DNA from 2 places in the Paenibacillus sp. FSL R5-0378 genome. Region 1 is predicted to be linked to the other one. Evidence: riboswitches for the same ligand, from Rfam matches in the RefSeq annotation. Region 1 holds a riboswitch; the other holds the start of a gene.
What was found. Region 1 has a riboswitch for S-adenosylmethionine ahead of MKY74_RS29825 (methionine ABC transporter ATP-binding protein). Riboswitches for the same ligand answer to the same signal wherever they lie in the genome.
Positions count from the first base shown of each region.

Region 2: it holds a riboswitch for S-adenosylmethionine, as region 1 does, so the genes downstream of both, metA (homoserine O-acetyltransferase MetA) here and MKY74_RS29825 (methionine ABC transporter ATP-binding protein) in region 1, are expected to answer to the same signal.

Region 1 is NZ_JBBPAY010000001.1:6,422,097-6,425,911, forward strand. It holds gene MKY74_RS29820 (methionine ABC transporter permease) at 112-780, opposite strand; gene MKY74_RS29825 (methionine ABC transporter ATP-binding protein) at 780-1,796, opposite strand; SAM riboswitch class I at 1,950-2,085, opposite strand; gene MKY74_RS29830 (Cthe_2314 family HEPN domain-containing protein) at 2,175-2,894, opposite strand; gene MKY74_RS29835 (UbiD family decarboxylase) at 2,919-3,815, opposite strand, start outside.
Region 2 is NZ_JBBPAY010000001.1:2,146,771-2,150,585, forward strand. It holds gene MKY74_RS10145 (HRDC domain-containing protein) at 1-202, shown strand, start outside; gene corA (magnesium/cobalt transporter CorA) at 327-1,262, opposite strand; SAM riboswitch class I at 1,687-1,813, shown strand; gene metA (homoserine O-acetyltransferase MetA) at 1,936-2,871, shown strand; gene MKY74_RS10160 (PLP-dependent transferase) at 2,896-3,815, shown strand, end outside.

The DNA of each region.
Region 1 (3,815 bases):
AATAATATGATTTATATTAGAAAGGCAGTGCTTTGATGTTACCTGCCTTGCCTTTCCAGGTCAAATCCGGTGATCCGGATGCATGACTGTGAGCCAAACACGTTGTACGCCTTACTTTCTGGTAAAGTGACGCACCAGCCGGTCGCCCGCCATTTGCAGCAGCTGTACCAGCACGATCATGAAGATGACGGAAATAATCATGACGGTCGTTTCGTAGCGGTAATAACCGTAGCGGATGGCCAAATCGCCGAGACCGCCGCCGCCAACCATCCCCGACATCGCCGTATAGGATACGAGTGTCACGACCGTAATCGTAATTCCGGCCAGCAGGCCTGGTCTTGCTTCGGGCAGCAGCACCCGCGTAATGACCTGCCAGGTCGAAGCGCCCATCGAATGCGCCGCCTCGATTACGCCGCGGTCCACTTCGCGCAGCGATGTTTCGACCAGTCTGGCGAAGAACGGCGCAGCGGCGATCACCAGCGGCGGAATCGTCCCCATCACCCCGAAGGTGACGCCGACGATCGCTTTCGTGACCGGGATCAGGGCGACGATCAGGATGATAAACGGGACCGAACGGAGGATGTTCACGATAAAGGAAATGACCGCATAGACGGCACGCACCCAGCCCGTCGTCGAGCGCGATGCCATAAACAGCAAAATGCCGATCGGAAGACCGAGGATAAAGGTGAACACCGCGGAAGCCCCGAGCATTTTCAGCGTATCCAGGGTGGCTACGCCGATCTCGTTCCAGTCAACCGAGGAAAAATCCAAACCCCACATCAGTTCATCACCTCCACGTCAAGCCCTTGCTCGCTCAGCTTTGCGAGCGTCGCATCGATCTGTTCCCGTCCGCCCTCAAAGCGGACGATCAGCTGCCCGTACGGGGTATCTTTAATGGTGGAAATGGTGCCCTGCAGGATGGCGAAATCCGCACCCGTCTCGCGCACGGTCCGGGACAGGATGGACTCGTACGTTTTGCTGCCGAGAAACGTAATTTTCACAGCCTGCGCCGAACCCGTTCCGGAAGCCTGGGCAGCCAGCTCAAGCGGTTCGCCCTGGCTCTGCTCCCCGCGGACAAAATCCTTGGTCACGGGGTGCTGCGGCTTCAGGAATACGTCCGTGACCGCCCCCTCTTCAACGATGCCGCCTTGATGGATCACGGCCACCCGGTCACAGATGCTCTGGATGACGTGCATCTCATGGGTGATCAGGACGATCGTCAGATTAAACTTCTGGTTAATGTCCAGCAGAAGCTTCAGAATCGAATCCGTCGTCTGCGGATCGAGCGCCGAAGTCGCTTCGTCGCACAGCAGCACCTGCGGATCGCTGGCCAGCGCGCGGGCGATGCCCACCCTCTGCTTCTGGCCTCCCGACAGCTGGGCCGGATATTTATTGCGATGGGCTTCCAGCCCCACCAGCGCGATCAGCTCGTTGACCTTGGCCTCCACCTCCGCCTTGCCCTTACGGGCCAACCGGAGCGGAAAAGCGATGTTGTCATACACCGTCGCCGAGCTAAGCAGATTGAAATGCTGAAAAATCATCCCGATCTTCCGCCGTTCGTTCTGCAGCCGCTGCTTGCTCAGGCCCGTCAGGTTAACGCCGCCTACCCATACTTCTCCGGAGGTCGGGCGTTCCAGCAGGTTCATGCACCGGATCAAGGTGCTCTTCCCTGCGCCCGAGTGGCCGATCACGCCGAAAATTTCTCCTTTATGAATGCTGAGGTTCAGCCCGGACAAAGCCTCCGTCGCCTTTGCCCCTTGGCCGTACCTTTTCGTCAGTTGCTTCAGTTCGATCAACCGAAGGGCCCCCCTCTCTTCCCCCTATCCTACCTGAATAGGGTTCGCTTAATCTATCTAAATGACCAGTCTATTCTATCGAATCCAGGCAAAATAAAAAGCCCCTCTGACAGAATCAGAAAAGGGGCTCCCTTATTTGTAAAAGTCGCTGCCTTCTCATCTGCCAACCCGCAGCTTAAGCTGCAGCTTGTAGGAATTAGCACCATGACATTCAAGTAACGGCGGATGCCGTGCTCAAATCGGTTGCCGGGCTTCATCGGGCCTGTCCCTCCGCCTCTCTCGATAAGAAAAGATTATGAAATTAATGATGACGTGTTTTCATTTTTACAGTATAGATATATTTGCGCACTTTGTCAAAAGGAAATTTGTTGTATCCCTTTAAGGATGCATGCCTTCCTTTTTCCACAGCTTGTTGGCGTAATGAAAGGATGCCGAGAGCGACTTGCATACCATGTCCAGCCCCTGCTTCAGCTCGCTCAAATGCTGGTCCAGATCCTCCAGCTCGACCTTATCCTTAAGACCTTGGTGCCGCTGCCACAAGTCATCCTGCATCTCGGAGTTCATGTAATGAACCTCTGCATTGCGCCGTTTGCGCAGCACGTTCAGGGCGCTCTTGTATTCGTCCTTGATCTCTGACAGCTGCCCGGCCAGGCCTTCATGGGTTTTCATGTAGTGAAACTGCCGGAGCACCGTAAAATAGGAAAAATGCGGTTTGTTCTTCTGCGTGTTCAGATCAAACAGATCATTGAGCACCGTTCCGAGCTTGTCCAGAACGGAAAACACGCGGATAAATCCGTTTTTATAGAAATATACGTACCTGGCGTACTCGGCCTGCTCCTCAATCGTCATGTCATCTACATAACCGGCCTTGACCGATTGACGGAAAAAGGAAGCGGCATACCAGCTCTGCTCCAATTCATCCAGGGAAGACACCAAACCGCGTGTCCATATCTCCAGTTTGCGGTAATCATGGCTGGGATCCTCATTCTTTTCGATCTCGTTCTGGAGCAAATGGATCGTCTCCACCATCGTTTCGATGGCATCTTCGAGCAGCCCGTTATTTTGGCGGGGCATCTCTCCAAGCAGCGTTCGCAGCATCGGCATTCTCTCCCTGATCAGTATTTACGCAAAATAACTGTTCCAGCGTTCATCCACCTTCTTGACGATATCCTCCCGCGGAATCAGTTCATCCGGATACCCGGTTTTCATGCGTGCATCCACTACAATCGGCAGCCGGTACGACAGATGGTGATTTCGCACTTCGGCACCCGCATAGATGTCCGTGGCCGGGTTGAAGCGCGTAAACACCGTCCACAGGAAGGACGTCTGGTCGGCTGCCGTCTGGCGGGCATCGTCCACCAGAAGGACGAGCGGCCATTCGGTTCCCTTCTCCTGCAGCCGCTGCAGCAGGCGCTCCGGCAGCTCCGGCTCGTCCTCGTACCCAGCGCCTGAGACAAGGAGGCATCCTCCGCAGTAAGGAACAATCTGTTCGATCTCCGCAATCGGCCCCTCCTCATAAGCACGCGGCAGCTCGCGAACCGGCTCCCCGATCCCCATCAGCACGGCTTTGCTGCCGTGGTTCAGCTTGCGTCCGGTGTAATCGAGCGTATCGTGGGATGTCTTATTAAATATAAACAGATCGACGGCCGGGTTAAACCGCGCAAGCACCGTTTCCAGCAGTTCGCTGGCGTTCTCGAGATCGACCGGCTGGTCGGTCAGGATCAGGAATTTGGTCAGGGACAGCTGACCTTCACCCAGCATCCGGAAGGCGGATACGAGCGCCTCGCGGGAGTAACTGACGCGGACAATAGCCGAAGCAAGGGCATGGAATCCCGTCTCGGCATATGTCCACAGCGACTTGATCGAAGGCATGACGAGCGGGAAGGCCGGCGACAGCAGACGCTGCAGAAATTCGCCCATGAAATAGTCCTCCTGCCGCGGCTTGCCTACGATCGTCGCCGGATAAATGGCGTCCTTGCGGTGCCACATATGGTTGACGTGAAAGACCGGAAAGTCATG
Region 2 (3,815 bases), 4.3 Mb from region 1:
GGAGGAGGTGCCGAATGAGGAGCAGGAGCGGGTGTGGGCCGCGTTGGAGGAGCTGGGCGACGCGCTCTTGAAGCCGGTGCTGCTGCAAGTATACGGAGAGGATGCCGCCTCGGGAAGCGGCATGGAGCAGCGTTATGAGCGGATCCGGCTGATCCGCATCCGGTTCCGCCGGCAGCCCGGTAGCCGCAGAAGCGTGGGGTGAACGGTATGCTTCCCCGCGGAGTTACGGATGGTGACCATGCAAAAAGGACGAAGGCTCTAACCGCATGCGGCCGTCTCCTTCGTCCTGTTTTCCATTGCATGATGATGGGGTGATGCGCTGACTTTCAAATCCAGTCTTTTTTCTTGAAAATGACAACCATGCCGAGACCAAGGACGAGCATGATGCCGAGGATCATGAAATAACCGTATTTCCAATGAATTTCCGGAATGTTATCGAAGTTCATGCCATAGATTCCTGTAATGATCGTCAATGGCATGAAGATCACGGTCATGGCCGTAAACACTCTCATGATCTCGTTCGCGCGGTTGGCGATACTTGACTGGTAGGCCTCGCGCAAGTTGCTCATCAGATCGCGGTACGTATCGAATGTTTCGGAAATTTTGACCGCATTTTCGTAAATGTCGCTGAAATATTTTTGCAGCTGATCGTCAATCAGCCGGAGGTCTTTTTTATTTAACGTATTGATGACATCCTTCTGCGGACCCAGCACTTTTTTCAGCCACAGAATCTCGCTTCGCAGACCGATAATTTCGTTCAAATGGGACTTTTTCGTGTGCATGAGAATGTCTTCTTCGAGCTTCTCGATTTTGGCTTCGATCCGGTCGCCGACCACAAAGTAGTTGTCAACCACGAGGTCGATCAGCAGGTACAGAAAACGGTCCGGTCCGCTGACTTCCTGTTCCCACAGGATCGGCTTCAGCGTCCGCAGCTCGTTGATTTTCTGTTTCGTCACCGTAATGATGAAGTGTCTTCCGAGGAAAACGTTCAGTGCGCGCAGAAAAATCTCCTCATCGTCAAACCGGATGCTGTTGACCACGATAAAATAGTGGTTTTCGTAAATTTCGATCTTCGGGCGCTGCTCCTCTTCGCTGAGACAGTCTTCAACCGCCAGATCATGCAGCGAAAACAGCGGCTGCAGCTCCGCGAGGTCGTCGACGTCGGCGTCGATCCAATAAAAGCCGGCCAAAGGTGGGGTTAGTACAGTTTGCAGGTCATCGATCGGAGTAAATACTCCTTCGTTTACCAACCGGATTTTCATATGACTTCACTCCTTGCTCAAGATGTTTGAGCATAGAAAAGAAATCAGCGCTGCCGGTCAGCGGGATTTGGGGGAGTACTGAATAAACGTACGGGCATGAAAACGAAAACTTCCCTCTGCCGGCAAGCTGATCTCAGGTCTATGCAGTTGTGTTTTCCATGCATTCAGCTTCGGGCTCGGGTCGCCTTCCATCTTTCATGTCACCTCAGTCATATCGGGGTATGAAACACTTGTCTAGTATAACGCCGGGTTTTATTCCTTTCAAGAACAAAATGGCGGCCGGCAGGTCCCGATAACAGGGTATGGAAGCGACCTTCGATCGGTGCACGAAATGCTGCCGAAAATGACAAATCCGCGTCTTGACGAAGGGTGGGCTTATGATTTAAAGTAAGGAACAAGACAATGAAAAATTGAATACAGCGAAATCTTATCAAGAGCAGGTGGAGGGACTAGCCCGATGAAACCCGGCAACCGGCGGTATTTACGCACGGTGCTAATTCTTGCAGGAGCATGGCAGCGGCCTTTGGGCGTTGTCTCCTGACAGATGAGAGAGGCGCGGTAATGAGCGTGTAATGACCTTTCTCTTTTGTATGGGAAAGGTCATTTTTGTATACTCGGCTTCTTCTCAAGCTACGATTTTCGCGGTTTTCAGAAAAAAGGAGAGATGATAACGATGCCGATCAAGATTCCCGACACTTTACCGGCGAAAGAAGTTCTTACCCGGGAAAATATTTTCGTCATGGACGATACCAAAGCGTATCACCAGGACATCCGTCCGCTGCGCATCGCGATTCTCAATCTGATGCCGACCAAGGAAACGACAGAAACCCAGCTTCTCCGCCTGCTTGGGAACTCGCCGCTGCAGGTCGACATTGTGCTGCTTCATCCGGGCTCCCATATTTCCAAGAACACGCCTTCGGAGCACCTGAAGTCGTTCTACAAAACGTTCGAGGAAGTGAAGCACCGCCGTTTTGACGGGATGATCATCACCGGGGCGCCGGTCGAAAAAATGGATTTTGAAGACGTGAACTATTGGGATGAGCTCCGCGAAATTATGGACTGGACCAAAACGAACGTCACTTCGACGATGCATATCTGTTGGGCCTCCCAGGCCGGATTGTTCCACCACTACGGCATTCCCAAGTGGGACCTGAAGGAGAAATGCTTCGGCGTATTCCCGCACCGGGTGATGAAGAACAACGTGAAGCTTCTCCGCGGCTTCGACGATGTATTCTATGTACCGCACTCCCGCCACACCGAGGTGCGGCGCGAGGATATCGAGCATGTGGAGGAGCTGGAAATTCTCTCGGAGTCAGAGGAAGCCGGCATTCATATGGTAGCAAGCAAGGACGGCAAGCAGATCTTTGTAGCAGGCCACTCCGAATACGATCCGGATTCGCTGAAATGGGAGTACGAGCGCGATATCGCTAAGGGCATGGACATGAAAATTCCGGTCAACTACTACCCGAACGACGATCCGAATCAGGCTCCGCTTGCCATCTGGCGCTCGCATGCCAACTTATTATTCTCAAATTGGCTGAATTACTATGTATATCAGGAGACTCCTTATGATATCGGGGAGAGTCTTGAAGTCTGGCCGCAAATTTAGTTGACCCTACAGGAGGATACGCATATGGAAAAGGAACCATGGAAAATTGAAAGCAGATTGGCCCAAATCGGCTCCGTTGAAGAACCCGTGACCGGAGCGGTAAACTTCCCGATTTATCAGGCAACCGCCTTCCGCCATCCGAAGCTTGGGCAAAGCACCGGTTTTGATTACGCACGAACCGCCAGCCCGACCCGCAAAGTGCTCGAAGCCGCGGCAGCGAAGCTGGAATCCGGCGACGCCGGCTTTGCCTGCAGCTCAGGCATGGCTGCGCTGCAAACCATCTTCACCCTGTTCAGCCAGGGCGATCATCTGATCGTTTCGCTGGACCTGTACGGTGGTACATACCGCCTGCTGGAAAGAATCCTTTCCAAATACGGGGTTACCGCGACGTATGTCGACACCAACAATCTGGACGAGCTGGAACAGTCCAGACGCCCGAACACGAAAGCGGTGTTTATCGAGACGCCGACGAATCCGCTCATGATGATTACGGACATCGAGGCCGTCTCCAATTGGGCGCACCGCCACGGCTTGCTGTCCATCGTGGACAATACGCTCCTCACGCCGTTCTTCCAGCGTCCGATCGAGCTCGGCGCGGATATCGTCGTGCACAGCGCGACCAAGTATTTGGGCGGACATAACGATGTCCTTGCAGGCCTGATCGTGACCAAGGGCAAAGAGCTGTCCGAGGAAATAGCGTTTCTGCACAATTCCATCGGTGCGGTGCTCGGGCCGACGGATTCCTATCAGCTCATGAAAGGAATGAAAACGCTGGCCCTGCGGATGGAGCGCCATGAAAGCAACGCCACAGCGATGGCCAAGTACCTTCAGACACATCCGGCGGTTGCCGAAGTATTCTATCCGGCGCTTCCGGACCATCCGGGACATGACATCCAAAGCCGGCAGTCCCGGGGGAATACGGGGATCTTCTCCTTTAAAGTGAA